3 regions of the Paenibacillus sp. FSL M8-0228 genome follow, and region 1 is predicted to be linked to each of the others. Evidence: predicted binding sites of a transcription regulator. Region 1 holds the regulator's gene; each other region holds the start of a gene.

Region 1 (10,972 bases):
GCTGATACCGGAGATAGCTAAAAGTCCACTATGCTTGTTCAGCATGGAATTGACTTCATTGACAGTCAATTCTTCTTTGTTCATGACATAAGGTACGATTGCTGGGTCCAAATCACCACTACGAGTACCCATCATAAGGCCTTCCAGTGGAGTCATCCCCATGGAAGTATCAACAGACAAACCGCCTTGAACTGCTGTTATACTACCACCATTACCGATATGACAAGTGATAATCTTCAGGTCTTCCAAAGGACGACCAAGGAATTTGGCTGCTTCCTTACTCACAAAGTCATGGGAAGTACCGTGGGCACCGTAACGACGAACCTTGTACTTATTGTACAACACTCTTGGAATGGCGTACATATAAGCTTTTTCAGGCATGGTTTGATGGAACGAGGTATCGAATACTACAACCTGCGGTACATCTGGCATATTCAATTCAGCCGCTTTAATCCCCATCATGGAAGCAGGGTTATGCAGTGGCGCCAGGTCAAACAAGCGGCGGATTTCACTCTTCGCTTCAGGCGTTACAACTGCTGACTGTTTAAAGATTTCGCCTCCATGAACCACACGGTGGCCCACAGCCTGAATTTCGCTAGTACTGGAGATTACACCATGTTCAGCATCTGTGAGTGCGTTTAGCACTTTACGGATGGCTGTAGTATGTTCCAAAATTTCGCTAACTTCGGTGTATTCTTCTTTATTGGTTGGCTTATGCGTCAGAATGGAGGAATCCATACCGATACGCTCTACCAGTCCCTTTGCCAAAACGGACTCGTCCGTCATATCATACAATTGGTATTTCAGAGAAGAACTCCCTGCATTGATTACGAGAATTTTCATATCCGGTCACCATCCTTGTCGTACTTAAAGAAGCCTTCGCCCGATTTCACGCCCAGATTACCTGCACGCACCATTTTCTTCAGTACGATGGACGGACGATATTTCAATTCACCAAATTCACGGAACATACGCTCCAGAGCAGCCAAAACGGAATCCAGACCAAAGCGGTCAGCCATTTCCAAAGGACCGTTTTGGAAGTTATAGCCGATTCGCATAGCGTCATCGATATCATCAGCGGAAGCCACGCCTTCTTGAAGTACATGGGCCGCTTCGTTAATCAGCAGACAGATAATCCGGCTTGTTACGAATCCAGGAGATTCATAAATCATGACTCCTTTTTTCTCCACTATTTCTTCCACGAACATCTTAGTGTTTTCAAAGGTATCATCCGAAGTTTTTAAACCACGAATAATTTCTACGAGATCAATACGGGATACTGGATAAATAAAGTGCATACCAATAACACGCTCTGGATACTTGGTCGAGCTGGCAAGCTCGGTCAGGCTCAGCGTGGATGTATTACTTGCAAGAATAATATTGTTTGGACACACATGGTCCAGCTCTTGGAACACTGCTTTCTTTTCGTCCAGATTCTCTGTAATAGTCTCAATGACCATATCACAGCTGCCGAGCTCCGCTAAATGGGATACTTTCTGAATGCGGGATAAGATCAATTTTTTCTCAGCTTGAGTAATTGCCCATTTTTCCAGTTGTTTGTCCAGACTCGTTTCAATCATATTGTAGGCGTAGTCTAGTTTCTCTGGTGTCTGCTCTACCAGCAGCACATCGATTCCTTTGGACGCGAGCATTTCAGAAATCCCCTGTCCCATGGTGCCGCCGCCGATGACGCCGATTTTTTTAAATTGCATGATTCTTAACTCCACCCTTTCCTGGTCACTCTCATATATTGTATCCTTCTTTGTCGAAAAATACATGTTTATGTCCCAATAGATAATAATATCTTAGCACGGACTAAAAGTAAAAAAAAATAACCAGCATAAAAAATTATGCTGGTAATAAAGCATTTTCACTAAATTGACATCTAAATTGGTCTCCAGACAAAGTTTCCTCCTTCATTAGGATGTCAAGTGAGTTGTCGAACACAGGACGATGCTTTTCCAGCAGTTCCAAAGTTCGGGTATGCAGGTCAGCCATAATCTCGCCATTTTCCCGCATGAGTTCTTCTTTCGTTACCATTTCCATGTTAATAATGCCAAGTGAAGTCAAACCGGAAGTCATCATCGTATGGACGATGTTCAGCGCCTGCTCAAAATCATTACTAGAGCCGGTACTTCGACCGCCATAGTACATTTCTTCTGCCGTAGCCCCTGCGAGCGAGATCATAATCTGCTCCTCCAGATACTGCTTGGTGTATAAATAATGCTCTTGCTGTGGATTGTGGCGCACATACCCAAGCGCTTTCCCACGTGGGCTAAGTGCAACCTGGCTTACGCTACCAGGACGAACAATTTCGGCCATAATAGCATGTCCCAGTTCATGGATCGCTACACGTTTTTTCTCTTCCAAGGTCGATTCTCGATCTGTCTTTTCACCCATCATCACTTTGTCAATTGCCATCGACAGATGTTTCTGTGCAATCATTTTCTGATCCTGTCTCATCGCATAGATTGCCGCTTCATTCATTACGCTCTCCAGCTGTGCGCCAGAAAACCCATAAGATTCCTCAGCAATTTTATCCAGATTCGCATCTTCCTGAATCGGTTTGTTTTTGGCATGAATTTTAAGAATATGAAGACGGCCCTTCTTATCAGGCAAATCCACTTGAATATGACGGTCAAAACGCCCTGGGCGCGTTAAGGCGCTGTCCAGCATTTCTTTACGGTTTGTTGCCGCAATGATCAAAATCCGCGGTGTATCTACCGAGTAAATACCATCCATTTCTGTCAGCAACTGATTCAAAGTCTGATCATATTCTCGTTGCTGTCCACCCTCACGTTTACCACCAATTACGTCGATTTCGTCAATAAAAATAATTGCATTTTCCTTCTTTTCCTTGGCTGCACGAGTACGTGCCTCCCGGAACAACTCACGCACACGACCTGCTCCAACACCAACGTACATTTCAACAAATTCACTACCTGAGGCTGCAACAAAAACAGAATTAGTATAGTGTGCCGCTGCCTTAGCCATCAGTGTTTTTCCTGTTCCCGGAGGACCTGTGAGCAAAACGCCTTTTAATGGACGGATACCAAACTTGGAGATTTCATCATGTCGATTCAAAAAATCCAAGGCCTCACGCAGCTCCTGCTTAGCGCTTTCTTGCCCACCGATTTCCTCAAAAGTCAGCTTGTCCGGGCCATTTTTTTTACGTTTACGTTCTTGCCCAGCACCTACGGCCAAGCCTCCACGAGCATGCATGAGCATTAACAAGCCGCTGAACATCACACCAGCAACTAGAAGAGGGATAATATTTACCCCAATAAAAACGAGAAATATAATGGTTACCGGCACAATGCCGATTAATATTTCCTTGATCCATCTAGGCATTAGGCCATACCCCCATCTGCTGAGATTGACGTGGCAAAACGATAAACTTGGTCGCTTTCCCTTCGCTGAGTCGGATATAGACATTGTTCGAATCCATGTCGGTATCAGCTTTGATACCCGTCTTTTTCTTTTTCATATGCTCAACTGTAGATGAAATTTGAGTATACTTTCTATTTTCCATCGCTTCGGCTACAGGAAACATAGCCTCAGACCACCATTGATTCAGTGCTGTATTGGAACGGTCTGCAATATCGAGCTTAATGGTGCGGCTGCCAATGATGGATTGTCCTTTTTGCTTAACTACATCGACCAATCCGGCCACATCCGCCTGCGGTTTGAGATCTAGTTTCAATACAACCTGATCCTGTTTAATATCTATTTGAGCGCTTGTCACGCCTGGATATTGAGAAACCAGTTTTTCCAGAGGACTTTGCATTGTAACCTGACGGTAAATGAACCATCCCCCAAATAGCAGCAAAGCTGCCAAAACTGCCGCCACAACGATAGGAACTGCACGCAATTTCAAACAACATCCTCCTCTCAAAATGTAAAACTCAGAAGAAACGGGACGAATGTCAACAAACAACCAAATTGCATGATCTTACAGTGATCAGCAATTCTTTTTTCTATCATTTTTGTCTATCACTTATAAAATATAGTATATCATAACGTATATCTAAAATCGAAGGCAATGTGTGGAGGAGTTGTGATGAGGCAAAATCTTTGGTTATGGTAGAGGTGGGACGCTGCGTGTAGGATTTGATCTTACGATCGCTGTTGCCCGCCATAAAGATGAATTTGCCTTAGGAGAGAAGTTGGGTAGGTAAAGATGCTTCGCTGGCATTCAGCTCATCTTTACGGCATAGCAAGACTAAAAGACGTAAATACGAATTTCATCGCATTTACGTCTTTTTCTTGAGCTTTTAATCATTTACTAGTCATTCATTCCACATCTGCTGATCCTCAACCAGCTCAGTTATTGGGCAAAGTATACTTTACCCCCGTCGCTCCCCCATCTGAAAAACGGTAAAAGGCATAGTAATGATGGCTTCCATCATCGTAAAACAGCTGCCACACATATTCGCCATTGAACACACTCGGCTGGAGGCTTACAATTTTTACACCTGGAAGCTGCTGCTGAATTAGCGACGTCATTTTTTGCTCGTCGACTCCGTTCTTCAGCAGCTCGGTATGAACACCGCTATTATCTGCGGCAGGTACGTTAGGTTGTCCCTCCACTTTTTGAAAAGGAACCCATACCATTATATTTTCATTCTGTGCATTTTTCCCTTGAACCACCCAATATACCTGATCCCACACAGACTTCCATGTTTGAGTCGTGCTAACCAGACCACCTGATTGCTTGGCCTTAATGATAGCGGCATTTTTCTCAGCCACCTGGTCTTGAGTAACATAGGAATAATACCAGAAAATGCTGACCAGGATCAGTATCACGGCCAAAATGGCGACCGCTATCCATTTTTTCTTATTTTTCAAACCCGTGCTTCCTCTCTAAGGGGATGTGACACCTGAATTAGCGCGACAGCAGCCCTTCAAAGGCGGCTTGTGCCTCATGTTTGATACGTTCCTCGTCCATAGTCAGGCATTCGCCGTTTTTCACAACCTGACGACCGTCTACCCACACATGAGCCACGTCCTTGGCGCTTGCAGAGTATACCGCATGGGAAATAAGATCTGTACGCGGCAAGAAATGTGCCTGATTCAGATCCAACGCGATAAAGTCAGCCTTGTTGCCTGCTGCCAACGCTCCTACTTCTTTTAAACCAATCGACTTTGCACCGTATTCTGTTGCCAGACGCAGCGCTTCACTTGCAGGAACTGCCGTAGGGTCACCGGATACACCCTTGTGAATAAGTGCTGCCAGACGCATTTCCTCGAACATATCCAGGTTATTATTGCTGGCAGGACCATCCGTTCCGAGAGAAACCGTAACCCCTGCACGCAGCAATTCAGGCACTCTTGCCACACCACTTGCCAGCTTCAAGTTGCTGCCAGGATTGTGGGAAACCGCTACACCACGTTCTGCCAGTAAAGCTATTTCTTCGTCGTTCAAATGAACGCCATGGGCAACAAGCGAAGGACGGGAGAAAAAGCCAAGCTTATCCAAGTGTGCAACCGGACGCAAACCGTAGTCGCGTACGTTTTGCTCTACTTCGGCGATCGTCTCAGACATGTGCGTATGCAGTGGCAAGTCCAGATCATGCGCAGCTTGTACGAATTTTTCAATAAACGCAGGTGGACATGTATATGGCGCATGCGGTGACATCATCGTTGTAATACGGCCGTCTGCTTTACCGTGCCAGTTACGCGCAAAAGTCACGGCCTCTGCCAGCTTGATTCGCTGTTCTTCCTCCGAACATAGTCCAATTGCTCCACGCATCAGACTTGCACGAATACCTGACTCTTCAGCCACACGAGCCACCTCATCCATATGATCGTACATATCGAGGAAGGTTGTTGTTCCACCTTTCAGCATTTCCAGCACAGACAAGGACGTACCCCAGTACACGTCTGTAGATGTAAACTTGGCTTCCATAGGCCACATTTTTTCCTGAAGCCATACTTGAAGTGCCAAATCATCTCCATGCCCACGCAGTAGAGACATCGCCGCATGACCATGAGTATTGATCAGACCAGGTAAAAACAATAGCCCTTTACCATCGATCGCTTCCGTCTCTTCCTCACCCGCAGGCAAGGTTTCGCCAATATAAGTAATACGACTATCCTCCACAATCATAAAACCATGGACTACCCCTGCTTCTGGTCCATTTACGGCAAAAGATCCGTTTTTAATCATCCATTTATTCACTGTCATATTGTGCTTCTTCCTTTCCGTCCTCCAAATAATAAGCGAGGCTAAGCAAATCAGTTGTAAAGTCTGTGGCATGAATCCGAATGTTGGCTGGTGCCTTGAGAGTAGTCGGTGCAAAGTTCAGGATCGCTCCAATTCCGCTATCAATAAGCCTATCAGCCACGTGCTGTGCTTCAAAATCAGGTACGGTAATAATCCCGATTCGAATGTTTTTTTCTTTCACAGTCGCTTCCAGTTCATCCATCGGTTGCACGACCAATGTATTGATCTTGGTTCCTACCTTATCCGGAAACGCATCAAATACCGCCACAATCTTCATATTGTCTTTTAAATAAGCGTTATAATTCGAAAGGGCTTGCCCCAGATTACCCGCTCCGACCAATACTACATTAATTTGTTGGTCGATTTTCAGGATATGGCGTATTTTCTCAATGAGATAAGAAACATCATAACCGATACCCTTCCGACCAAAATCTCCAAAATAAGCAAGATCTTTACGGATTTGGGCCGGGTTCAAATCTAGCCTCTGTCCCAGCTCTTGAGAAGAGACCGTAGCCACCTCCCGTTTGTGCAGTGCATTCAGATAACGTAAATATACGGGTAACCTCCGTACGACAGCCTCTGAAATTTTATCTGATTTCATACTTGCTCCCCCTAATTGTAACGAACATACTTATGTCCGTCCGTTATGCCTCTGTCTCCGGGGCGGATTGGAGCCATTCGGCGATGCGGGGCACCATTTGCTCCGATGGCATATGCTCCATTTTTGGTCCCGGTAACGAGTACAAAAAGTGCTTTCCGTAATAGGATTCAATCACACGCGTATCATAAACGATAACGACCCCGTGGTCGTTCGCTGTACGTACCAACCGACCAAATCCCTGTTTGAAGCGAATGACCGCTTGAGGTACAGACAGCTTCATAAATGGATTCTTCTTCTGCTGCTGGAGCAGTTCGCTTTTTGCCTCCAGCAGCGGGTGATTCGGCGGTTGAAACGGCAAGCGAACAATGGCTAGACAAGTCAGAGCCTTCCCCGGAATATCGACGCCTTCCCAGAAACTGCTGGTCCCCAGCAATACAGAAGCTTTCGCTTCCTGAAACCGGCGGGTTAGCTTGCTGCGACTTCCACTGTCCACACCTTGTCCCAGCACAGTAATTTCGCTGGATGCTAAGGCCTCATTGAGCGGCTCATACACTTGCCGGAGCATCCGATAGGACGTAAACAGAACGAGCATTCTCCCACGTGTCGCCTGAGCAGTCGCTCCTAGAGAGCTAACGAGCATATCTACAAAATGCGCATCTCCTACACTGCCCTTCACACTTGGAAAATCCCGTGGAATAACCAGCAACACCTGATCCCTGTAATTAAAGGGTGACGGGAGCTGCGAAGTCATCAGCCGCTCTTGATCTGCGGCCTCCTGTAAGCCGAGCTGATCGATCATGTACTGAAACGACTTATCTACCGACAAGGTAGCAGAAGTCAGAATAATGCTTCTTTTTTTGTCAAAAAACATTTCTTTCAACTGGCGGCTCACATCGACGGGTACCGCATAAAATTGCAATGATTTACTACGGAATTGCCCGCTCGCCTCGAGCCAGTATACGGTTGTTTCATCATCGAGTCGGATAAAAAAGCGCAAATTTTCTCGAATCCCCGCCAAATCCTTGAGCAGACCCGTGATATCTGTAATAAGGCTATCCGCCGCATAATCGTCATGTTCTTCCTTGACGTCCAGCATCAGCTTGTCGCCCTTGCGCAAAATTTCGCTCATCGTTACATATAGCTGATTTTCCAAAGCTCCCGCCTGATCCCACTTTGCAGGCTTGGCCGAAGGTTTGAGACGGGAAGAAAACTGTCCTGTTTCACCCGGTGTCGCATCACTTCGCTCCGGCAACATGCCAAACAGCTTGTCGCTTAGCAGGTCCCAAGTTTCCTTCACCTCTAACACGAGCGGATACAGCTGGTCGATAGTTGAGGCCCAATCTGCCGACTTCTCGTGCCCCGATTTCGCCAACTGTTGACGAAGTGAAGGCAGTTGTCCATTCTTGCTGTCTTTGAACAGTCGCGTCAGTGTATGCACGAGTGTGAAATATTTCATATGCATACCTAGGTGTTTACCAGCTACTTCCTCCAGGTGATGGGCTTCATCTATCACCAGATGTTCATAGCTCGGCAACAACTGATGACTGGCTTTGACGTCTGTGAACAACTTAGAGTGATTCGTAATAACAACATCCGCTATTCCTGCTTCATGGCGTGCACGATGATAATAACATTTGCGGAACCATGGGCAGGAACGACCAAGACAGGACTCTGAATCACTCGCCACCGTTTCCCAGAAATCCCCTCCACGGTTGCTCAGATTCAGTTCTTCATCATCACCGGTTTCTGTTAGCGTCAACCAGACGATCATCTGAGCCGCTGTAATTAAATCTTCCTTCGGTGTAGCGAAGTCTCTTCTGTTTATTTTATGTTCAAACTTACGCAGACACAAATAATGTCCCCGACCCTTGAAAATAGCAGCCCGGAACGGAAACGGAATCACCTTGGTTAGCATCGGAATGTCGCGCTCGCGTAATTGCTCCTGCAGGTTGATCGTATGTGTACTCACCATAACGCGCTGTCCCTTTTTCACACTGTGATACAGCGATGGGAGCAAATAACCCAGAGACTTCCCTGTTCCTGTACCTGCTTCAATCAGCAGATGCTTGTCTTCACTCAGTGCCTGATTCACACCCTCAATCATCTGTATCTGCGCCTCGCGCTCCTCATATTGACTCAAGGATGAACGCAAATTGTCCCGCACATCATCCATGTACTCCTCAAAGGTAACACCTGACAGTGGATTCGGGTCATCTTCTCTACGCGGAGCAGCTAGCTCCGTCCAATCTTCCACTTTTAGCGCAAGCTGACGAAAAAACTGATATCCCTCCAAATCCTGAATAGGATCAAGCTCTTTCTCTTCACGCACCCCATCAAGAAACCATCCAAGGTCACTGTCTTCCTCTGCAAACAAATCACTAAGCCGCTGTATCGTTATCAGAGGTAATGCTTGAAGCTCACCCAGACACTTTAAAAATACCTCGGCCGTAGCCAATGCGTCGCTGTCTGCTTGGTGAGGGCGATCATGTGCCAGCCCGAACTCAGAAGACACAAAACCCAACTGATACGAAGATAGTGATGGAAACATAATTTTCAGAAAATCCATTGTATCCAAGACTCTTCCGCTAAATGGCAAGTATCCGCACCGATCCAGAGCGTTTTGCAAAAAATTAAAATCAAACGCCACATTATGACCGACCAGTACAACATCGTCCAGCATAGGCACAAGCTCCATCATCATTTCTTCAAGTGCAGGTGCATCCTTCACGTCATCGTCTGTAATTCCGGTCAATCCAGTGATAAAAGGTGGAATAGATCTGCCAGGGTTCACATAAGAGCCGTAAACACGGGAAATGCTGTTATCATGATCTATAATTGCAAGTCCGACTTGAATGATGTCATCCGCGGACTGGGTGCCTGTCGTTTCAAAATCCAATACCGCAAATTTCATTCGGGCTTAATCCTTTCTTATGACACTTACAAAAATAATAACTCCGTATATTAGCATAGCAGAAGATCGCGTGTTTGGAAATTAAGACAGCCAAAAAAGACGATGCATACGCCGCCTCAGGAGGTGGGCATGCATCGTCTTACTCGGTGTCTGACAACTACATCCAGGTCATTATGGAGCTGTCGTATCGAAGCTTTTCGGTACCGGACAAACAGGCTTCCATATTGTGCAGCGGCTCGGGTAACGCAGGATCTAACTGATGTGCGAGAGCAAAACATTTTTGCGCCTCCTCTACGTCAGCCTGCTTTGCCAACAGACAGCCTAGCGCATTATAGATGACCGCTTTTAGTCCTGCCTGCTCAGTCAGGTCCAGCACCTTCTGAAAATGGTATACAGCTTCTGCTGGATCATCTAGTTGAAAATAGGCCATTCCCATATACATGCGACTCTGCCAACTGTTCGGAAAATGCTGTAGTACCTGCTCAAATTGTTGGATCGCCTCAGAGTACATAAGTAATCGATAATACCCTTGCCCCCGACTAAAAGCCGGCAGCTCTTTTTCAGGCAGCTCCGTGTCAGACATATCGGTCTCCGCGGAAAAGCCGGCCGCACGCAGGCACACCATTTTTTCCTCAAAGGCCAGCCACTCATCCATAATTCCGTCACTCATTCTCCGCAGCAGACTCCAGTGCTGTAGCAGCTCCTGCCTGCGGGAGCCCTGGGCTGATGGGTAATGCTTCACGATATCATCTAACATGCTGTTCATTTCTGCGAATACATGCTGGAACATGTGCATCCCGCCCTTATGAAAGATGGATTAATACACTCACATTTTTCGCTTAAAAGACGGGTTTCATCCGCACTCCCATTCATTACATGATCGTCGCATGTACTTCTTTGTTCATCGTTTGGGCTGGTTTATTATGTTCATCAACAAATACCACTGTTGGTTTGTATGTTTTGGCCTCTTCATTTGACATGGAAGCATAGGAAATAATAATGACTGTATCACCAGGCTGCACCAAACGAGCTGCCGCACCGTTGAGACAGATCACACCGCTCCCACGCGGTCCGGGGATAACATAGGTTTCCAGTCGAGCTCCATTGTTATTGTTTACAATTTGAACCTTTTCATTCTCCAACAGATCCGATGTCTCCATGAGATCTTCATCTATAGTGATACTCCCCACATAGTTCAGGTTAGCTTCCGTAACCGTAGCGCGGTGAATTTTGG
Region 2 (10,972 bases), 160 kb from region 1:
TGGTCATTGGTAGTGGCGTGACTGTTCATAATCTGCGTATCGTCAAATGGGGGGAAACGAAAACAGAACCTTGGGCTATAGATTTTGATGATTGGATTATTGAAAAAGTACAAAGTAGAGATATAGAGGCTTTGGATCACTATGAAAGCGAAGCACCGTATGCTCGCCAGGCCGTACCCAGAGCAGAACACTTTGTACCGTTGTTTATTGCAATGGGGAGTGGCAATCCTGCAAACAAAGCCAAGGTTATCCATAGAAGCTATGAGATGGGGAATTTAAGTTATCTATGTTTACAGTTTTAAAGAGTGTTGCCAGAAGAAGGACTGTCATTAAAATGCTTCGCTACTGCTCCTGTATAAGTAGGGGAGTGGAAATAAATTAGGGAGTGTTATAAGCTATAGTGGCTTATAACACTCCCTTTTACATAAAAAAACGATTTATTATATCCGGCAAATCTCACGAGGGCATAGTTCACAATGACATACACCTTGCAGCATTTCCAAATCTTTGACAACAATCATACCATTATCATATTCAACTGCATTTTTCTTACGTAGATCACTAAGCATCCGGTTTACGCTTTCCCGGGTCGCACCGATCATATTTGATAAGTCAGTATGAGTAATTTTTTTATGAATCAGGATATGTTCGCCGTGAGGCTCACCATAGGTATTGCATAGACGAATGAGCGTTGAACATAAAGCGCCTGGCTTGCCGTACATCATCAAATCGCGGAACTTAGTCTGAGTAATGCGGTGATGTGAACCCATCCATTTCATAAAGTCAATCGCAAAATCACAATGCTGGCAAATAAGCAGTTCCAAATCTGTATGATCGATTACGCCAATATCACTGTCTTCCAGAACCTCAGCAGAAAAGGAATGCTTAGTACCGAAAAATGGATCGGCTTGACCAACAAGATCGCCGCTTTGATACATATATAGAATAAGTTCCTTGCCCTCATCCGTTGTTTTGGTTACTTTCACGCGTCCGCGCTTAATATAAAACAGCTTATCCGCTGTATCTCCTTCCCAGAACAGATGCGAGCTTTCTGGCATAACTCGATCTTTCATCATTACTTGCAATCGGTTGAAGCTGGCCTCCGAGAAGCAACAGGTGTTGCCGCGGGCTTCCATTACATTTGTAGGGTTTCTCATCGTCCATTTCCCCTTTGTATCCTATGTTTTTTATCTGCAACTTGATCAATTCAAATTCATTATATACTTGTGCAATGAGTTTTTGGGGCAAGAAGAGGGGGTAAAAGTGGCAGAATTCCAAACTTTGTGATTTAATTCACTTCATAAAATAAAATTTTAAATAGATTGTGAAAAAAATCACAATATATCTTGAAAAGCTGTGTTACGATCAGTGCGTGAACAAGAGATAGTACACGAGATAACAGGAGGATGAGGGAAATGGCTGTTAAAAACGAGGTTATTCAAAAAGAGCAAAGCGCAGAGCAGTATATTCAAACGCTGATTGACCGGGGGAACCGGGCACAGCAAGCTTTCATGAGTATGAATCAGGAACAGATTGACGAAATCGTACAAGCTATGGCACTCGCAGGGATGGATAAACACATGTACCTGGCGAAGTTGGCTGTTGAAGAAACAGGACGCGGTGTGTACGAGGACAAAATCACCAAAAACATGTTTGCAACAGAATATATCTATCATAGTATCAAAAATGAAAAAACCGTCGGTGTCATTGAAGACAATGATTTTGACAGTTTTCAAAAGATAGCAGAGCCAGTCGGTATTATCATGGGGATCACTCCAGTGACAAACCCGACTTCGACTACGATGTTCAAAGCGCTGATTGCCATTAAAACACGTAACCCAATCATTTTCGGTTTCCATCCATCTGCTCAATCGTGTAGTGCGGAAGCAGCCCGCGTCTTGCTCGAAGCAGCTGTTAAACATGGTGCTCCGGCCGATTGTATTCAATGGATTGAAGCACCTTCGATGGATAAGACCAATGTATTGATGAACCACCCTGATGTGGCGCTAATTTTGGCAACTGGTGGATCAGGCATGGTTAAGGCAGCTTATAGCTGCGGTAAACCAGCACTTGGTGTAGGTCCTGGTAACGTGCCTTGCTTTATTGAAAAAACAGCAGATATCAAACAGGCCGTGAACGATCTTATCCTCTCGAAATCTTTTGATAACGGTATGATTTGTGCTTCGGAGCAAGCGGTTATTATCGAAGAGCCAATCTTCGAACAAGTGAAAAAATTGATGATCGCTAACGGTTGCTATTTTGTAAATAAAGAAGAAGCAGCTAAGCTCACTCAAGGAGCTATGAATGTCGAGAAATGTGCAGTGAACCCAGCTATTGTCGGGCAGTCTGCTGTGAAAATTGCTGAAATGAGTGGTATTACAGTACCAACAGGAACTAAAATTTTGGTCGCTGAGATTGAAGGGGTAGGAACAAAATTCCCATTGTCTGCGGAAAAATTGAGTCCTGTATTGGCTTGCTATAAAGTAAAAAATGCGGAACAAGGTATTCAACGCGCTGCTGAAGTCGTGGAATTCGGGGGCATGGGTCACTCGTCCGCTATTCATTCGAACGATGAGGATGTTATCGCTCGGTTTGCAAACCGTTTGCAAACAGGACGTATCATTGTAAATGCACCTTCCACACATGGTGCGATTGGCGACATTTACAACACCAATCTTCCTTCGTTGACACTTGGTTGCGGTTCGTACGGTCGTAACTCGACTTCGTCGAACGTATCGGCAGTCAATCTGATTAATGTGAAAAGGGTGGCGAAACGGACGGTGAATATGCAATGGTTCAAAGTACCTTCCAAAATCTATTTTGAAAAAAATTCGACACAGTATCTTGCTAAAATGCCTGATATCACACGTGTAGCTATTATCACAGACCCTATGATGGTACAACTGGGATATGTAGATCGTGTTATTCATTATCTGCATCAGCGCCAAACACCAGTAGCTATCGAAGTGTTCTCTGAAGTAGAGCCAGATCCATCGACAGTTACGGTAGAACGTGGTACTGAAATGATGAGACGTTTCCAACCGGATTGCATCATCGCACTGGGCGGCGGTTCGCCAATGGATGCCGCTAAAGGCATGTGGATGTTCTATGAATATCCAGATACTGATTTCAATAACTTAAAACAAAAATTCATGGATATCCGTAAACGGATTTACAAGTACCCACGTCTGGGCCAAAAAGCACAATTTGTAGCTATCCCTACAACATCGGGTACAGGTTCCGAAGTTACATCGTTCGCAGTAATTACGGACAAAAACCTGGGCGACACGAAGTACCCACTGGCTGACTATGAGTTGACTCCTGATGTGGCAATTATTGACCCAGTGTTTGTATATTCGCTGCCTAAAACAGCTGTAGCGGACACAGGTATGGACGTTCTGACACATGCTATCGAGGCTTACGTGTCCGTAATGGCTAATGACTACACAGATGGTCTGGCAATTAAAGCCATTCAATTGGTATTCCAATACCTAGAACAATCGGCTCTGACCGGTGATAAGCTGGCTCGTGAAAAAATGCATAATGCTTCCACACTTGCTGGTATGGCGTTTGCTAATGCATTCTTGGGCATTAACCACAGTCTTGCACATAAATGGGGTGGACAATACCATACAGCGCATGGCCGCACGAATGCCATTTTGATGCCGCACGTTATTCGTTATAATGCGAAAAAACCGACAAAATTTGCTTCGTTCCCTAAATATTCGCACTTTGTTGCGGATGAGCGTTATGCAGAAATCGCGCGCATACTGGGACTGCCTGCACGCACCACCGAAGAAGGGGTTAACAGCTTGATCGAAGCGATCCGTAAAATGAACAAAACACTCGGTATCGAGGAATCGTTCCAACAAATCGGTTTCGATGCGAAAGATTTCGAATCACGTGTAGATTATCTGGCTGACCGCGCATTTGAAGATCAATGTACAACTGCGAATCCTAAGTTGCCACTGGTTACTGAGTTGGCTGATGTCTATCGCAATGCCTTCTACGGACGTTTTGACCAATAATATAATAGGTAAGAAGAGGCTTGTGAAAAAGCATTTTCTCGTTCAATACCGATGCAGGCTCTCTATATAGAGGGCCTGTTGGTTTGGGAAGGGAGGTGAAAGGCAAGGCTAAGGATATAGGCGCGAAGCTAGGGAAAATAAAGTGACAAAAATCACTCATATTGTGATTTTTGTCACATACTACACTCTATCATTATTCTACAATAAGGGTGTAAGAAAGGTCCCGACACTGAGCGTAAGGCATCGGTGAACAGGCCGGGCTCAAGAAATAGCTTTATCGTGAAAAAAATCACAAGTCCGGAAGACCAAACAATTTGGAGGGATTTACATGTCGGTGATTGAGAGAGAATTACAAGAGCAACAATCTGGCTGGAGAGGTTTTAAAAAAGGCAAATGGACTAAAGAAGTCAACGTCAACGATTTTATTGAAACCAATATCTTACCTTATGTTGGCAATGAAGAATTTTTGGTTGGTCCTACGGCCAACACAACTGCATTGTGGGATATTGTATCCGATCTTACCAAAAAAGAGTTGGCAAACGGCGGCGTGCTTGATGTAGACGTGAATACGCCATCCACTATTATTTCACATAAACCGGGTTATCTAGACCGGGATAAAGAGCAAATTGTCGGTGTACAAACAGATGCTCCATTCAAACGTTCTTTACAGCCGTTTGGCGGAATTCGAATGATGATCGACGCTTGCAAAGCCTATGGTTTTGAAGTGCCAGAAAGTATCATTGATATCTTCACTCATATTCGTAAAACTCACAACCAAGGTGTATTTGACGCTTATACAGATGAAATGAGAGCAGCTCGTAAAGCTGGTATCATTACTGGTCTGCCTGATGCATACGGCCGTGGTCGTATTATCGGTGACTATCGTCGTGTAGCTTTATACGGTGCAGACTTCTTGATCCAAGATAAAAAGCTGCAACTGAAAAGCCTTGAAGTTGATTCCATGGAAGAAGACGTAATTCGTCTGCGTGAGGAAATTTCCGAGCAAATTCGTGCTTTGAATGAACTGAAACAAATGGCTGCTGAGCACGGTTTTGATATTTCAAAACCTGCTAACAATGCGAAAGAAGCTTTCCAATGGGTATATTTTGGATATCTTGCAGCAATCAAAGAACAAAATGGTGCAGCAATGTCCTTAGGACGTGTATCTTCCTTCCTTGATATTTACTCTCAACGTGATATGGAAGAGGGTACAATGACAGAAGAACAAGCTCAAGAACTGGTCGATCATTTTGTTATGAAATTGCGTATTGTTAAGTTCTTGCGCACACCTGACTATAATGAACTGTTCAGTGGAGATCCAACTTGGGTTACTGAGTCCATTGGTGGTATGTCCGTAACTGGAGAAACTCGGGTAACTAAAAACAGCTTCCGTTTCCTGCACACCCTCTACAATCTGGGACCTGCACCGGAACCGAACCTGACTGTACTGTGGTCGGAAAAATTGCCTGAAGGCTTCAAAAAATATTGTGCGAAAGTTTCTATTGAAACTAGCTCCATTCAGTACGAGAATGACGATCTGATGCGTCCGATTTATGGAGACGACTATGGTATTGCTTGTTGTGTATCGGCAATGAAAATCGGTAAACAAATGCAATTCTTTGGTGCTCGTGCTAACTTGGCTAAAGCTCTGCTGTATGCAATTAACGGTGGTAAAGATGAAAAATCTGGCGTCCAAGTAGGGCCTGAATTCCCAGCCATTACAGGTGAAGTTCTGGATTATGAAGAAGTGTTGAGTCGCTTCAAACCTATGATGGAATGGTTGGCAAAACTGTATATGAACACTTTGAATGTTATTCACTACATGCATGATAAATATAGCTACGAACGCATTGAAATGGCGTTGCATGATCGTGATATTCTCCGCACCATGGCTTGTGGTATTGCGGGTCTGTCAGTTGCTACCGACTCCTTGAGTGCCATTAAATTTGCAAAAGTTAAACCAATCCGTAACGAAAAAGGGATTGCTGTGGACTTTGAAATTGAAGGCGAATACCCTTGCTACGGTAACAACGATGACCGTGTAGATAACATCGCTGTGGAACTGGTCGAGAGCTTCATGAGCATGATTCGCAAGCATAAAGCTTATCGTAATGCGCTTCCTACTCAATCTGTACTGACTATTACTTCTAACGTGGTGTATGGTAAGAAAACAGGTACAACACCGGATGGACGTAAAGCAGGCGAACCGTTTGCACCAGGGGCAAACCCAATGCACGGCCGTGATAAAAAAGGTGCTTTGGCATCTCTGAGTTCCGTAGCCAAATTGCCTTATGAACACAGTCTGGATGGTATCTCGAACACCTTCTCTATCGTGCCTAAAGCACTGGGTAAAGAAGAAGAAACACGCAAAACAAACCTCGTTTCGATGATGGATGGTTATTTTGGAAGCCACGCACATCATCTGAATGTCAATGTGTTTGCTCGCGAACAACTGTTGGATGCAATGGAACACCCAGAAAACTATCCACAGCTGACGATCCGTGTTTCCGGTTATGCCGTTAACTTTATCAAGCTGACTCGTGAACAACAATTGGATGTTATTAACCGTACTTTCCACGGTACAATGTAAATAAGTATTACAATGACGCACGCATAGCGGATGCGGGAAGGATGATGCAACATGTTGAAAGGACACATACACTCATTGGAAACCTTCGGGACCGTCGATGGTCCCGGCATCCGCTTCGTGCTCTTTATGCAAGGATGCTTGTTGAAATGTCAGTATTGCCATAATCCGGACACTTGGGCCTTGAATGAAGGCAATCCAATGACCCTAGAGGAAGTATTGGCTGAAATTGAACCGTATTTAGCCTATTACCGTTCTTCGGGAGGCGGATTGACCGTATCCGGTGGAGAACCGACATTGCAAGCTCATTTTGTAGCAGAGCTGTTCAAAGAAGTGAAACGTCGCTGGAATTTGCACACGACACTGGACAGTAATGGCTTTAATGATGCGGGCCGTATCCATGATCTGCTGGACGTAACAGACTTGGTGTTACTTGATATTAAGCATATTGACAACGACAAGCATATTAAGCTTACAGGCAAGTCCAACGACCGTATGCTAAGCACAGCTCGCTGGTTGTCTGAGCAAGGGCGTAAAATGTGGATTAGACACGTATTTGTACCGGGTATTCATGATGACGAGCAAGATTTATTGAATTTGGGACGGTTTATCGGAACGTTGAACGGAGTCGAGAAATTCGAAATTTTACCTTACCATCAAATGGGTGTTTACAAGTGGGAAATGCTCGGTAAGGAGTATCCGTTGGAGGGAGTTCCATCTCCTACAGACGAAGAAGTTCAACGTGCTTACCGACTCATTGAAGAGGGTCGTCTGGAGACTGCAGGAAAGAATGCTGTCTGTCGTCCATCATAATGTAAATGGTGCAAAAGCTATTTCTTAGTAATGAAGCCGCCGCCACATCAGGTCAGATGGGTGGCGGTTTTTTGTTGTTGAATTTTTTGCAGTCACAGGAGAAAGTTCCCTTTTTTTCATGATAAGCAAAATTTCCAGAAACTTTTTAACAACTGACGCGTCTAATAGTATGACTTTTTACGGGAATGATAATAATTTGGTGATAGAAGGAGACAGACAATGAATTTCAAGAAATGGACCATGCTCACCGCTTTGGCGGTAGCTCAGGTGGCCGCAGTAGCCCCTGTAGGAGCAGAAGCAGCATCAACAACCGTTCAATCCACCGATTCGGTTAGCGCACAGCAGGCTCAGACCAATGTTGCTGATTCCAGCGTTCAGAATAGTATCGGAGCTCAAGAGGGAACAGGCACACAAAACAACACGGTAACACCAGATAACACAGGCGTAACCAATGATCCATTGACTGGCCTACCTACGGATACAACCAACGGATCGAACGTATCCAATGATGTATACGGTGGAGACGGAACGATCACCAATCCTGGTGGAGCTCCAACAAACATGGGTGCTAATCAACTGATTTTGTATTTAAACAGCGCGAAAATGGAACAAAACGGACAGGTGTATACGGCAACTCAGCCGATGACTGTTAAGGACGGAGTTTCCTATGTAGCTATCCGTTCACTTGTCAGCCGTGTCGGATTGCAGTTTAGTTATGACACTGCCACCAAAGAAACCGTAATCACACAAGGAACAAATGTCATGCGCTTCAAAACAGACAGCAAGGTTTATACGGTTAACGGTGAAGCCAGACAAATGAAGGGACCGGCTTTTCAGCAAAAGAACGTATTTATGGTGCCGTTGACCTCGATTACACAGGCCTTAAATATTCCTTATACTGTGAATAATACGACTAAACAAGTTATCATGGATTTGAATCAGAAGCCTAAAGCTTCCTTCACGGTTCAGCAAAAAGATATCTATGCGGGCGAAACCCAAGTTACGTATTTGACGAAGGAATCTTCTCCTACAGGTCTACCGATTGTGAACCAACGTTGGGAAGGTAAGCAGGACGTATTTCAGGAGCCGGGTACATATGTAGTTACCTATTCTGTTCTTGACTCTGCTGGAAACTGGAGTGATCCTTACTCAGTTACAATTACAGTAAGACCGCCGAACCAACCGCCAGTCGCTCTGTTTACTACAGATAAAAAAGAGTACAAGATGGGTGAAAAGATCACCATTACGGACCTGAGTACGGATGATGAGAATGCTATTACTAAGCGTGATTGGGAGAACAAGAAACTTGCCTTCTTCCAACCAGGTGATGTAACGATTACGTTAACCGTGACTGATAAGCACGGCGCAACAGGTACCAAAAGTGAAACGATTAAAATTACGAATGAACTGCTGTACAACGAAGATGATTTCAATAAAATCTTCACACCATATGGTGATAAATATACAGTAGACGGCAGTCAGGTGCCTACCATGGCTACCATTCCTTTGACAAGTACATCTTCACCGCGTCTTTTGATCCGTGCTAACAGCCCGGAACGTGTATTTCAGGACGGAATTGTGTATCAGGAAACCGGATCAGGAAGCACGCGCATACTCGTCCATCATGTGAATGAAACGGGTCGAGATGTGAAAATGTACGTGATTGCAACCAACAACAATATTACTCCTGCCAACATGAATGTCGAAAATTCCGGTTTTGCCGGACCATCTGAATTTGCAACGGCTGCGGGTAAAGTCTCGATTCAACGATATTTTCAATCCATGCAGGATGGAAGCAAGCGTTCTAGCACAGTTCTAAATCCTGGCGAAAGCCGCGTTATTTTACAGGATCTGAACGCACAAAAAATCAAGCAAAAACAAGTCATTTCTCTGTTATCCGATTTATATACGGATCAACCTATTCAATACACGGTTATTGTGTTAGATGCAAATACAGATCCGTTGACCGTGTTGCCTACTTTGGCAAAACTGCCTAAGGACGGTATTCATAACCGTGGAACGTACGCTAATTCGGATATCTCACTCAATTATACCGAAGAGGTTGGTAAAACAGCTCAACGTATCGTTCTTGGCGATAATAAGGTAGACCCGAACCTGATTGGTACGGATGGTCTGGACGGCTCTTCTGCTTCCAATGCCGGTAATTTTGGTGTTGTATATAAAGTTAAATTGGATCATGTAGCGCCGTATTCACTGATTACGTTCAACCCGCGTGGAGGCGAATATTCCGGCTATGCGATGGTAAACAATCAGGTTGTGGGTATCCCGACAAACGGCTCGGTATGGGCTCCAAATGAGATGAGTGTGCTGTATCGCACAGGGCATATCGAGGAAAGTGTAGAGATGTATTTCACTGCTGCTGCAGGAAGTAACTTGCCGGTTTCCGTAGTAGTTATGCCTTTACCAGCTATTAAAAATTAATATGAATTAACCGGTACTGTTTACCGGCTTAGACCTTGGGTCTCGTCATTCACCGTTTAAAAGTCGATGTCACTTGCAGAATATAGGCGTTCTCCTGCTGCGAATTTGATCGTAGCGCTGGAGAGCGTCTTTTTCTTATGTATAGATGCGAATATCTCTTATAATATTGACTTTAATCGTGGTATAATAAATAGATGCAAGCCTAAGCCTGCATCAGAAAACCTGAAACTACAGACAGGGGAGGGTGAAACGCATGCTGACAAAGGATGAGATTATTGCAACAATGTCCGCTCAGGGGCTGCGTATTACAGATCAGCGCAAAACGTTGGCCACGTTATTTTCCGAGAATGAAGGGTATCTGTCCCCCAAAGACGTTTATGAATATATGGGTAAGAAGTACAGTGGACTTAGCTTTGATACAGTTTATCGTAATTTGCGTGTAATGCAGGAATTAGGTGTGCTGGAACAGGTATCTTTTGAGGATGGAATGAAGTTCAAGGTGAGCTGTAATGAGCATCATCACCATCACCATATGATTTGCTTGAGCTGTCAGAAAACATTACCGATTTCTTTTTGCCCAATGCAAATGACGGATACAACGGATCAATTCCAAATCGTCGAGCACAAGTTTGAAATTTTTGGTTATTGTAAAGAATGTCAACAGAAGAATGGACATACTGATAGTAATTCGGATGGGGGATTCAGACAGACGAGCAGTCACACTCACAGCCACGGGGGCTACTGAAATGAAAATCACCACACGCAGAGTGGTACAGGCTCCGATTAAGTTTTATCGTTCCTATATTTCACCGTTAAAGCCGGCTACCTGCCGATTCTATCCAACGTGTTCAGCGTACGCGTTGGAGGCGGTAGAAGTGCATGGTGCGCTCAAAGGTTCATGGCTTGCTACTAAGCGTATAGCCAAATGCCATCCCTTTCATCCAGGAGGCGTAGATTTGGTTCCTCCTGCAAAAAAGGAGACAGACAGGTCTAGCGAAGATCGTTTGGCTACTCATTCCGAGAAGAGTCTGACTTGACAGCGCTATGCGGATTTGGTTATATTTTGGTTAATATTGTTTTCCTGCGAAGGGATGAGTAGGGT
Region 3 (10,972 bases), 2.6 Mb from region 1:
GGGGCATGTAACATTCCCAAGCTATGTGCAAGGCGATCAGACCATCACGCTGGAAGCAGTTGTGTCACGAGGCGGGGTTGATCTGCGAAAAACATTCAGCCTGCTCGTGCCCGCACTGCCCGTAAGTGCTGATGAAGCCGTAAATTTGGCAGCAAATACTCTAAATTTGGATTATCCGCAAGGGATTAAGGATTCTATTGCTCTGCCTCGTACAGGAGCATTTGACACCCAGATTGACTGGTCTTCGGATCAACCAGATATCCTCAGCAACAGCGGTCAGGTGAATCGGCCTAAATATACAGACGGTGATGCGAATGTACAATTAGTTGCCATTATTTCTAAAGGTGCAGCTTCTGTACAAAGAACATTCACGATCACAGTGCTGAAGGCATTGCCGAATACACCTTACGTACGATTGAACGGCAGTAATCCAATTGTTCTGGAAACCGGCGACAGCTTCACTGATCCAGGAGCCAGCGTACTGGACAGTGTTTACGGCAATATCCTGCTCCCTGAGCTTTCAGGTAGCGGGAATGTTGATACAAATGTACCTGGTGTATATGTATTGAACTATGCTTATAGCGACAACGGGGGTTGGACGGCAGAGCCTGCAGAACGCCATATAAACGTGCTGCCTCGTGCTGTTACAGCCGCAGCAGGCAATGAGGATATAGCCTCTGTGATCGTTACAGGCGCCTTACCGAACGCACGGCTTGAGCTGTACAATGCTCAGCAGGAGCTTATAGCGGAAGGAATTGCTTCCGGAGAGGGTAGATATACATTTATACCCGTTCCTGAAGGAGCCACCTACTATGTGCTACAGAACGTAAATGGCATGAAGAGCGCTCCGTCAGGGCTAGTGTATCCGCAAGGGTTAACCGCGCAGCGCGTTGCCGATTCCATCACAAGCATAACACCTCCTACAACAAGTGATACATTGCTCAGGTTGCCTGTTGTACCTGATGGTTTCCGTGTGACCATCAGCAGCAGTAGCCAGCCAGACATCGTGCGTACAGACGGAACTATTGTTCAAGCAGGTACTCCTTCCGTTGTAACTATCATGCTGGATGTTATGAGGGTAAGTGATGGTTCTCATGCTTTGACGCAAGCCATAGAAGTCACCGTTCCTGCCAAGGTAATTGCGAATACAGGCAAATCTAACAAAGATAAGACTGAGGATCTATCTACTTTCGTGCCACAGATCGGATTTTCTGAACAAGGGAAAGAGTTCTCCCTCTTTGTTCCTTCGCCGGCATTTCTGGATGAGCAGATACAGCAAGCACTTCGTGAGGGCAAAGCATACGCAGACATTCGTTTGGAGCAGGAAAAACAAATGAGTCGTGTTCTCCTTCCTCATTCTTTACTGAATAAGTGGGATAAGATGGGTGCATTGGTAATATCCCGATATGGAACACTGAGGATATCCAGTGACACCTTAACCAGCATGGCCTCAGGTCAGCAGGACGTTACATTGTCATTCCAGCAGGTAGATGTACAGCGTGCACAGCAGATCCGTGATTGGGCTGAGCAACAATCCAGCCTGACGCTGATGGGTCCGGTTACAGACATCAAAGCTAATGTGACAGGGACATCGACCATCATTCTACCGCTGGATAACGAATCCTTAGGTGAGTTACACAATGCAGAGCCCCAGTTCTCCATTCTTGTTATTCATGAGAATGGCGAGCGTGAGATTCTAAAAGGTACTGCTGTAATGGATTCAAAAGGGATTTTGTCGGGTGTGAGTCTGAATACGACCGGGTTAGGTACCTTTGCCATCGCCACAGATGCAAAGCCTCAAACCGGTCATACCCGTGTGCAAAATGCCCCAATCAATTCGTCAGATTCGCAAGAGCTAGCTCAAGTATGGCCAGATGTACAAGGCCATTGGGCAGCGAAGTCCTTGCAATCTCTTGCAGACAAAGGCTGGATACAAGGCTATAAAGACGGCAACATACGTCCTGAGCGCGCTGTAAGCCGTGCAGAATTTGTAGCCATACTGACCAGAGCATTGGGAACTGCTGGAGATGAGAGCCCTTCTACCTCATTTACAGATATGAAGGGACACTGGGCTGGATCATCTGTGGATTCTGCTTACCGTCAGGGATGGATTCAAGGGCTAACCGCTCAAACTTTCGGACCTGATGAAAGCCTTACCCGTGAACAGGCGATGGTGATCCTGTCACACGCGATGCAGAATCAGACATCCATTTCCAGCACTACTGCACTGCAATCCTACAAGGATGAGCAGCAGATTTCAGCGTGGGCCTCCGCAGCATTCCAAAATGCAGTATCCTCCGGCTGGATCAGCGGTTATCCAGATGGAACGCTCAAGCCAAAAGCGGCTATCAGCAGAGGTGAGATGGCTGAACTGTTAGTACGTATGCTTAAATAAGAATTTTCAAGTTTCATAGATCAGATGAGTATAGCCAATACAACGCGGCCTCCAAGCTTTTCGGGGGGCCGTATTTTTTATGTGTATTTTATGTAACGAGCCTTCAACAATCATTTTTGCTTGGTCATTCACCCTTTTCGCTTCAGAAAATATATTATGAGTATCTGCGAAACGGGGCGATGAACCACCTGTCACCTCTACTGTAGGAAGAACGATCAGGAGGAGATATTTGAGCATGAAACATAAAAAACCGTTCAGGTTCAGTGGTGCATCAAAAAAAGATGAAGACTGTAAACCAACAAGAGTAAATAGAAGTATCGAAGATCTTCTCAGGCTGATTAATGAAATGACCGCGATTATCCCCATCGTGTTCGCAAACCCTTCTGCGGCTAATGTATCTTCCTTGCAACAGGTTTTAAGACGTCTGTTGTCTCTGGCGAAAAGCTTAAGGCTTCGCGGCGGGGCCAAGGCAGACATACTGGCAGCGCTGGAGCTTGCTATTGTTGCGTTAGAAGCTACACCTTTCTCGCCGATCGGCGTAGGTACTGCACTGCAACAATTGCTGGATGCGCTATTGTCCATCGTTTTACAAGAATCCCTCGATCCTGCTCTTAAGGACAGCTTAATCAACGCGATCAGAATCACTGGAACGATGGTTAGCAACGTATTAGGTGAAACATACTTGTCAGGGGAGCCCGGTGCACAAGGAGCCCCAGGGCCTCCAGGGCCTCCAGGACCTCCAGGACCGGTGGGACCGGTGGGACCCGGCGGTGCGCCTGGACCAGCAGGTGGACCAGGGCCACAAGGACCTCCAGGACCTATCGGAGCGGCCGGACCTGTGGGCCTTGACGGGCCTGCGGGACCTGTTGGAGCGACTGGACCTGTGGGCGCTACGGGTGCTACGGGAGCCGATGGTCTACCGGGCGCGGTTGGCGCTGTCGGACCCGCTGGGGCCACGGGTGTTACGGGCGTTACAGGGATTACCGGAGCCACCGGCTCGGGAGCCATCATCCCGTTTGCTTCCGGAGGGCCTGCTACACTGACAACTGTTCTTGGTGGGCTGGTAGGAACCACAAGTTTGATCGGCTTCGGAAGCTCAGCTACAGGTATTGGCCTCGTAGGCGATACCATTGACCTCACAGGTACGCTTGTAGGACCGCTTATTAACTTTGCTTTTTCCGTACCACGGGATGGCGTAATTACCTCTATTGCTGGTTACTTCAGTACAACAGCTGCTCTGACCCTCTTAGCATCATCCGTTAGCATTACTGCCCAGTTGTTTAGTTCCCCAACACCTAATAATTCCTTCACAGCGATTCCCGGAGCTACCGTTATATTGACTCCCCCACTGACTGACATTGTTGCTTTGGGAACGATCTCTAGTGGTATTACTACCGAATTGGCTATACCCGTAACCGCGCAGACCCGTCTACTTATGGTCTTCTCAGCAACGGCTACAGGAGCCTCCCTCCTCAACACCGTGGTGGGTTATGCGAGTGCAGGCATTACCATTACCTGATCCAAGCCGAAAAGGGCCCAACAGGATTGTCCTGTTGAGCCCTTTTTATTTGTATTCCATCAGATGAACTAAACCGTTTCGAGCGATATTTTTACTTCTTCTCCCTCTTCACAAACAGCGAACGTTTTAACTTGTCCGTGATCAGGCTCTTGAACGATGCCTGTCTGCAGGTCAATTTTCCAGTCATATAAAGGATCATAGATATAATGACCAGATACTATCGCCTCTGTAAGAGGACCTCTTTTGGGATGAGGATTGATATTTTCAACGGCATAAAGCTCATTCTCCGAAGTGCGAAAAACAGCAATTTCGACACCTTTGATGTGGATGGTACGTCCTATTCTGATCGGAAAATCCTTACTGTGACCGACGACAAGCCATTCGGCATTTTTGATCATTTGCTTGATTGCTCCCTTCCTCAGGCATTTTAGATACAATTACACAATAGACGGGGTGACAACCTCGAATAAATTCTTGCGTGAATCCTCATCATTGATGATCTTTTTCCAAGGGTCTTCGACCTGTTGCAGTGCAAATTCGATACGTTCTACTAAAGCTTGGCGATTAGCTGTATCATGAACGACTACTTTCTGAATCTCTTCCAGACCGATCCGTTCCACCCACTCCGAAGTACGTTCCAGGTATTGCCCTGTTTCCCGGTAGAATTGCATTACGCTGCCTACAATATCAATCAGCTCGGCGTCGGTTTTCACTTTACAGAGTGAATCAGCCAACCGTGCTTTAATACCGCCATTACCACCGATAAAGATCTCCCAGCCTCCATCATTACCTACGATTCCGATATCTTTGGTACATGATTCCGCACAGTTGCGTGGACATCCATTAACCGCTAATTTGAATTTTGCCGGGAAGTCCAGTCGTTCGAATTTCCGTTCCAACACTTCTCCCATTCCCATCGAGTCCTGTGTGCCAAACCGGCAAAATTGCGATCCAACACAGGTTTTAACCGTACGAAGTGACTTCGCGTAGGCATACCCCGACGGCATATCGAGTTCTTCCCATACTTTAGGCAGATCCTCTTTACGGACACCGATCAAATCAAGCCGCTGTCCTCCTGTTACTTTAACGACCTTAACGTTGTATTTAAGAGAAACATCTGCTATCTTCTTCAAATCTTCTGGGGTCGTTACACCGCCGTACATTCTAGGAACAACTGTAAACGTTCCATCCTTTTGAATGTTTGCGTGCAATCGCTCATTTACAAAACGGGAATCTCCCTCATTTTCATAGGTATCCGGGTTAATCATTCCCAGATAGTAATTCAGCGCTGGCCGGCATTTGGAGCAACCTTCATCATTATGCCAACCCAGTACATTCATCACTTCACGCGTAGTTGTCAGCCCTTTGGTTTTGATCGCTTCCACAATCTCGTCTCGGCTCAATGTTGTGCAGCTACATATTCCTTGCTTGGCTGACGTCTTGAAGCTGTCTCCAAGAACATATTGTAGAATCTGCTCCACGACCGGCTTACATCCTCCACAAGAACGAGTTGCTCCGGTACATGCCTTAATTTCATCGACTGTAGTCAATCCATTGTCATTAATTGCATCAACAATGGCCTTTTTAGTTACACCGTTACAGCCACACACAATTTCATCATCGGCCATCGTTTCAGCGGATGATGTTTTCGACCCGTGATTGCTGCATCCAGTACCCATGAGCTGTCCATATATTTCATCTGTCATCAATGTTTGCTGACGTACATATTTTTGCAGGCTAGCAGATTCACTCACATCGCCAAACAGTACAGTTCCAACAATCTTATTTTCACGAAGCAGCACTTTTTTGTAGGTCCGCTTCCACTCATCTTTTGCTACAATCACCGTATGTTCAGGCTGGGTTATGAATTCGCCAGCTGAGAAAACATCCACCCCTGAAATTTTGAGCTTGGTGGAAACCACCGATCCCATATAACCTTCAGTTTCCGCGCCTGCCAAATGTTTGGCAATGACACTTCCCTGCTCAAACAGCGGAGCTACCAGACCATAACAGATTCCGCGGTGTTCAACACATTCCCCTACAGCATATACATCCGGCACAGAGGTTCTCATCAAATCATCGACTACAATACCACGGTTCGTTTCCATACCACTTTGCACAGCTACCTGAATATTAGGCTTGATCCCAACCGCCATAACGACCAAATCCGCTTCCAGCTCGCTTCCGTCAGAAAACCGCAGTCCTTGTACCCGATCTTGACCGTACACCTCCGAAGTTTGCATTTGCATAGCAAACTTGATTCCCTGGCGTTCTAGTTCTGCTTTTAGCATCGCAGAGGCTTCCCGGTCTAGCTGACGTTCCATCAAATCTTCCATTAAATGAACGACCGTAACATCCATCCCCAGATTGACCAGGCCTTTAGCTGCCTCCAGCCCCAACAGACCTCCACCAATGACAGCGGCCTTTTTATAGGTCTTTGCCGCTTCCAGCATTGCCGAGCAATCGGCGATATCTCGGAAACCAATAACTCCCGGTAATTCTTTACCCGGAATAGGCAGAATAAACGATTGTGAACCAGTAGCCACCAAAGCCACATCGTAATCAATTTCCAGTCCGTCTTCGGTGAGAATCTTCTTGTTCTCACCGTCGATACTTTTAACCATTTTTCCTGTATATAAAGTAATCCCTTGATCCGCATACCATTGCAAATCGTTCAGTATGATATCATCTATTTTTTTACTACCTTCCAACACATAAGAGAGCATGATCCTGTTATAATTCGGATGCGGCTCACTTCCCAGGACTGTAATTTCATATTTATCTGTTAATTTTAAAATTTGTTCGACCGTATTGATACCAGCCATCCCGTTCCCTATAACCACAAGCTTCTTTTTACTGTTTATCATATACCGGTTCCTCCATTCATTCGACGCTACTTCCTATCCGACGACATCTCTACGTTTCTAATGAATATTGTTTATGCTTCTATTTTAATACAGCAGATAGAGCTATATGTGATTATAATCACAATGTGGTTCGCATTAAGAATGTTTAGGGATTTCCCTATTCCGTTTCAAGGGGTTTTGCACCATTCCCTACGCTGACTCTCAGTGCTAGATAGCCCTAAAACAAAAACAGAAGTGTTTGGTGTGAGATCTGCCGTAATGATTAGATTTAAAAATAGTGTAGTTGATGATCATTTGCTCTGGTCATCGAACGAATCTTTCCAGTTCATGTGTAAATACAACCTTTATAAGGAATACTTTAGGGACAACTTGTATCTTAGAATTGAATCGTTTGGAGGTGGTCATCTTGTGGTCTAAAATAATTTCTTATATTCCGAGCTGGAGTATACTCTTTCAAGCAGGCCTCGCGTTGATTATTCCTTTAGGGATTTATTATATAAACACCTCGATTTATTCGTTTGTCGGTAGTAAGGGAGCGAAATCCAAACATTCTTCCGGTCGGCCGCTCTCCGATGAAAATAACGAAGGGCACCTTGATCAACAGAATAAACCAAACTCTAAAATTACAGGGAATTACGATTCCGATTTAAATTCGATCCGAGAGTCTATAGGCGGAAATAGTGATGTGCATTTTCGTGAGTTTATGTTGAAAAAATTTCATGCTCGGTCCGTATTAGTCTTCATAGAAGGCATGCAGGATGAAAAGCTTATGAGCAATCAGGTATTGGAGGTCTTGATGTTTGAGGGCCAGCAGGACCAACAGGAACAGCCGGAAAGTATAAGTAGCTCTTTTATAAAAGATAGCTTGATGCCACTTACGCAAATTAGTGAAGTTACCAGTATGGAGGAACTGCACGAGTTCATCCTTTTAGGTCATACTGCCTTATTAATTGAAGGAATGAAGGAAGCACTACTGGTAGGCTCGCCTAATGGCGCCATTCGCTCCGTCAATGAACCAACCTCTGAAGCACTACTTCGGGGTCCCAGAATCGGTTTTACGGAAGTATTAAGTGAAAATACTTCGATGCTTCGACGCCAGGGCTTAAATAAAAGTCTGGAAATGAAGAAATTTCAAGTGGGAAGCCGAATCAAAAAGGATCTGGTTGTCGCGTACATCAAGGATATTGTGAATCCGGATCTTCTTGAAGAAGTAAACCGCAGAATATCAAAAATAGATATGGATTTTTTGGCTGAATCCGGTTATGTGGAGCAACTCATTGAAGACAATTACTTAAGTCCGTTCCAGCAGGTTCACAACACAGAGCGACCCGACCGTGTCATTAATGCATTACTGGAAGGAAGAATAGCCATTCTTCTGGACGGGACTCCCTTTGCACTTATTGTCCCGGTGACCTTCAGTATGCTGCTTCAATCTCCCGAGGATTATTATGAACGCTGGATTCCAGGTTCACTTTTACGTTTGCTGAGATTTTTTGGAGCTTTCATAGCGCTGATGGGCCCTGCTTTGTATATCTCTTTTATTTCATTTCATCCCGGTTTGATTCCGACCAAGCTGGTCATTAGCATCATTCAGACCCGTCAAGGCGTCCCTTTTCCTTCCGTCATTGAAGTCATGATTCTGGAAATTTCGATCGAAATCCTGCGGGAAGCCGGCATCCGATTGCCCAAACCCATTGGTCCTGCAATGGGCATTGTGGGAGGCTTGGTCATCGGCGACGCTGCTGTAAATGCGGGCATCGTCAGCCCCTTCCTGGTGATTGTGGTTGCGGTAACTGCCATTTCTTCATTTTCGATACCGACATACAGTGCGGGCATTACCTTGCGCCTACTGCGTTTCGTCGGCATGCTCTTTGCAGCAATCCTGGGGATGCTCGGAACCATATTGTTCTTTCTGTTGATTTGTATCCATCTGACGAAATTGAAAAGCTTCGGCGTCCCATATGTGACTCCCTTTTCCCCGATGCGTCTAAGCGACTTGAAAGATATGTACATCCGAGCTCCTATATCTCTAATGAAACGAAGACCTGTTATGATGAAAACGCAGCAAAAAAGGCGTAGACCATGATGCCAAGACGAAGGAGGAGCTACTGTGTTTAGACGCTCTGATGACAAGATCACAACGAAGCAGGCGGCTGTATTCCTGACCAATACCGTATTGGGCGCAGGGATTTTGACACTGCCGAGGGGTGTAACTGAACAAGTACAGACTCCTGATGCATGGCTTTCTGTCCTCATCGGTGGAGGTATTGTCATATTCGTCGTCTGGGTCATGGTGAAATTAAGTCAACAGTTTCCCGGAAACACCATATACCAATACTCCAGAAGAATTGTAGGCACTGTTCCGGGAGGAATCTTAAGCGTGCTATTGATTATATACTTTATAATCATTGCCGGCTTTGAAATACGTGTGTTAGCTGAAGTGACCATGTTTTTTCTACTCGAAGGCACACCTATCTGGGCAATTGTGATTCCATTTATCTGGGTAGGGAGTTATTTGGTTTTTGGAGGCATTAATTCTATCGCGCGACTGTACCAGATTGTACTTCCGATCAGTCTCTTCTTTCTGCTTTTCTGTTTTCTCTTTAGCTTAAGGATTTTTGAAATTGATCATCTTCGTCCCGTATTGAGTGAAGGGGTTTTACCCGTCATCAAGGGACTGAAATCAACTATCCTTGTTTTCAGTGGATGTGAAGTCGTCATGACACTGGTCGCTTTTATGCAACACCCCGAGAAAGCATTTAAGGCCATGGTAGTGGGGATCAGTATCCCTTTAATTTTGTACTTTTTGACCGTAGTTATGGTCATCGGCGGGCTATCGGTAGATTCCACTGTGACAAGTACTTGGCCTACCATTAATTTGATGCGCAGTTTTGAAATCCCCGGATTTCTTTTTGAACGTCTAGAGTTTCCACTGCTAGTGATCTGGATGATGCAAATGTTTTGTAATTCCTGCAGTTTTTTCTTCAATGCATCCTTAGGTGTTTCACAGGTGTTTGGTTTTAAATATCGTTATGCGGTTTTCGGTTTAATCCCGCTAATCTTTATCTCCACAATGACTCCTGTTCGTATGATGGAAGTGTTTAGCCTGGGCGATGCGATCGGATATATGGGAATCCTATTATTTATTTTGATTCCGGTATTTCTCTCCATTGTGTTCATGATCAGGAAGAAGGGAATGAAGCAAAATGTGTAGACGACCTATCCTATCTGTACTGCTTGCCTTTATTCTTCTGGTGACTCAAGTCGGTTGTTGGAGCAGCAAAGAAGTAGAGGAACTTAGCATATATACAGGACTTTCTCTGGATAAGGGGGAGCTCACTCCATTGGAACAGGATCTGGAGAAGAAAGGTAGCCGTTACTTCAAGAAAAATAAAATTACGGCCAGCGTACAAATCGTCCCCAAAAAATCATCTGGAAGCCCAAACCAACAAGGCGGAGGAGGGGGACAAGAGCCAAACTATAACAACATAACTGGCACAGGAGATTCTTTGCTTGAAATCTTCCGGCAGCTCTCTCTCCGTTTGGATCGCCCCGTTATTGGCCACCATCTAAAGGTCATGGTGGTTGCCACCGATTTGGCGAAAGAACAGACGATGCAGCAATTGATGGATTTTGCGCTTCGTGATAATGATATTCGCCCGAGTTGCTTGGTCTTCTTAAGCAAGGGACGAGCAGCTAGTACTTTAGTTACCAAATATAAGGAAGAAGTCCCATCCATTCATATTCTGTATATGCTTCGTAACCATTTCAGAACCAGCAAGGTAATGAGGGGGGTCAATTTGTCTGAATTGGATGGGATGATGCATTCCAAAAAAAGCTATATATTGCAAAACATCACTGAATCCGATGGGGAATTGGAATTTTCAGGTGCTGGTATTATTAAAGGAGATACCGGTCACTGGATAGGCAGTTTGGACCAACAAGACGTGGAGAGTATTGGCTGGATTACAGGTGATGTTAAGGGCGGAGCTGTAAAAACATATGACAAGCGGAATGAAGCTATAACTTACGAAATCAAATCGGTAAAAAGCAAAATAACAACTAAAGTAACCGAAGGCAACGATATCTCGTTTCACGTAAAAATTGAATCCAAAGGACGTTTAATCGAAAACTGGGATGATAAAGCGGACCCGACTGAGACACAAAACATGAAGGAGGCTGAGAAAGAGT

The links. Region 1 encodes Rex, which represses fermentation and respiration genes when NADH is low (regulators of the CRP and FNR family bind a similar motif). Its sites were predicted from a motif close to TTGTGAAATATTTCACAA; they were not measured.
Region 2: a site for Rex is predicted at 4,306-4,323, ahead of pflB (formate C-acetyltransferase). Genes of this name have one in related genera too.
Region 3: a site for Rex is predicted at 6,888-6,905, ahead of nirB (nitrite reductase large subunit NirB). Genes of this name have one in related genera too.

The regions. Positions count from the first base shown of each region.
Region 1 is NZ_JBBOXA010000001.1:3,362,740-3,373,711, forward strand. It holds gene MKY98_RS14860 (acetate/propionate family kinase) at 1-843, opposite strand, end outside; gene MKY98_RS14865 (3-hydroxyacyl-CoA dehydrogenase family protein) at 840-1,712, opposite strand; gene MKY98_RS14870 (AAA family ATPase) at 1,849-3,351, opposite strand; gene MKY98_RS14875 (hypothetical protein) at 3,344-3,877, opposite strand; gene MKY98_RS14880 (cell wall elongation regulator TseB-like domain-containing protein) at 4,324-4,848, opposite strand; gene MKY98_RS14885 (amidohydrolase) at 4,886-6,187, opposite strand; gene MKY98_RS14890 (redox-sensing transcriptional repressor Rex) at 6,174-6,827, opposite strand; gene dinG (ATP-dependent DNA helicase DinG) at 6,871-9,738, opposite strand; gene MKY98_RS14900 (tetratricopeptide repeat protein) at 9,896-10,528, opposite strand; gene panD (aspartate 1-decarboxylase) at 10,611-10,972, opposite strand, start outside.
Region 2 is NZ_JBBOXA010000001.1:3,521,195-3,532,166, reverse strand. It holds gene MKY98_RS15725 (DODA-type extradiol aromatic ring-opening family dioxygenase) at 1-302, shown strand, start outside; gene MKY98_RS15720 (Crp/Fnr family transcriptional regulator) at 441-1,157, opposite strand; gene adhE (bifunctional acetaldehyde-CoA/alcohol dehydrogenase) at 1,416-4,028, shown strand; gene pflB (formate C-acetyltransferase) at 4,357-6,618, shown strand; gene pflA (pyruvate formate-lyase-activating protein) at 6,670-7,428, shown strand; gene MKY98_RS15700 (copper amine oxidase N-terminal domain-containing protein) at 7,648-9,870, shown strand; gene MKY98_RS15695 (Fur family transcriptional regulator) at 10,124-10,615, shown strand; gene yidD (membrane protein insertion efficiency factor YidD) at 10,617-10,907, shown strand.
Region 3 is NZ_JBBOXA010000001.1:748,996-759,967, reverse strand. It holds gene MKY98_RS03440 (immunoglobulin-like domain-containing protein) at 1-2,395, shown strand, start outside; gene MKY98_RS03435 (exosporium glycoprotein BclB-related protein) at 2,631-3,914, shown strand; gene nirD (nitrite reductase small subunit NirD) at 3,983-4,312, opposite strand; gene nirB (nitrite reductase large subunit NirB) at 4,352-6,781, opposite strand; gene MKY98_RS03420 (spore germination protein) at 7,188-8,867, shown strand; gene MKY98_RS03415 (GerAB/ArcD/ProY family transporter) at 8,892-9,995, shown strand; gene MKY98_RS03410 (Ger(x)C family spore germination protein) at 9,988-10,972, shown strand, end outside.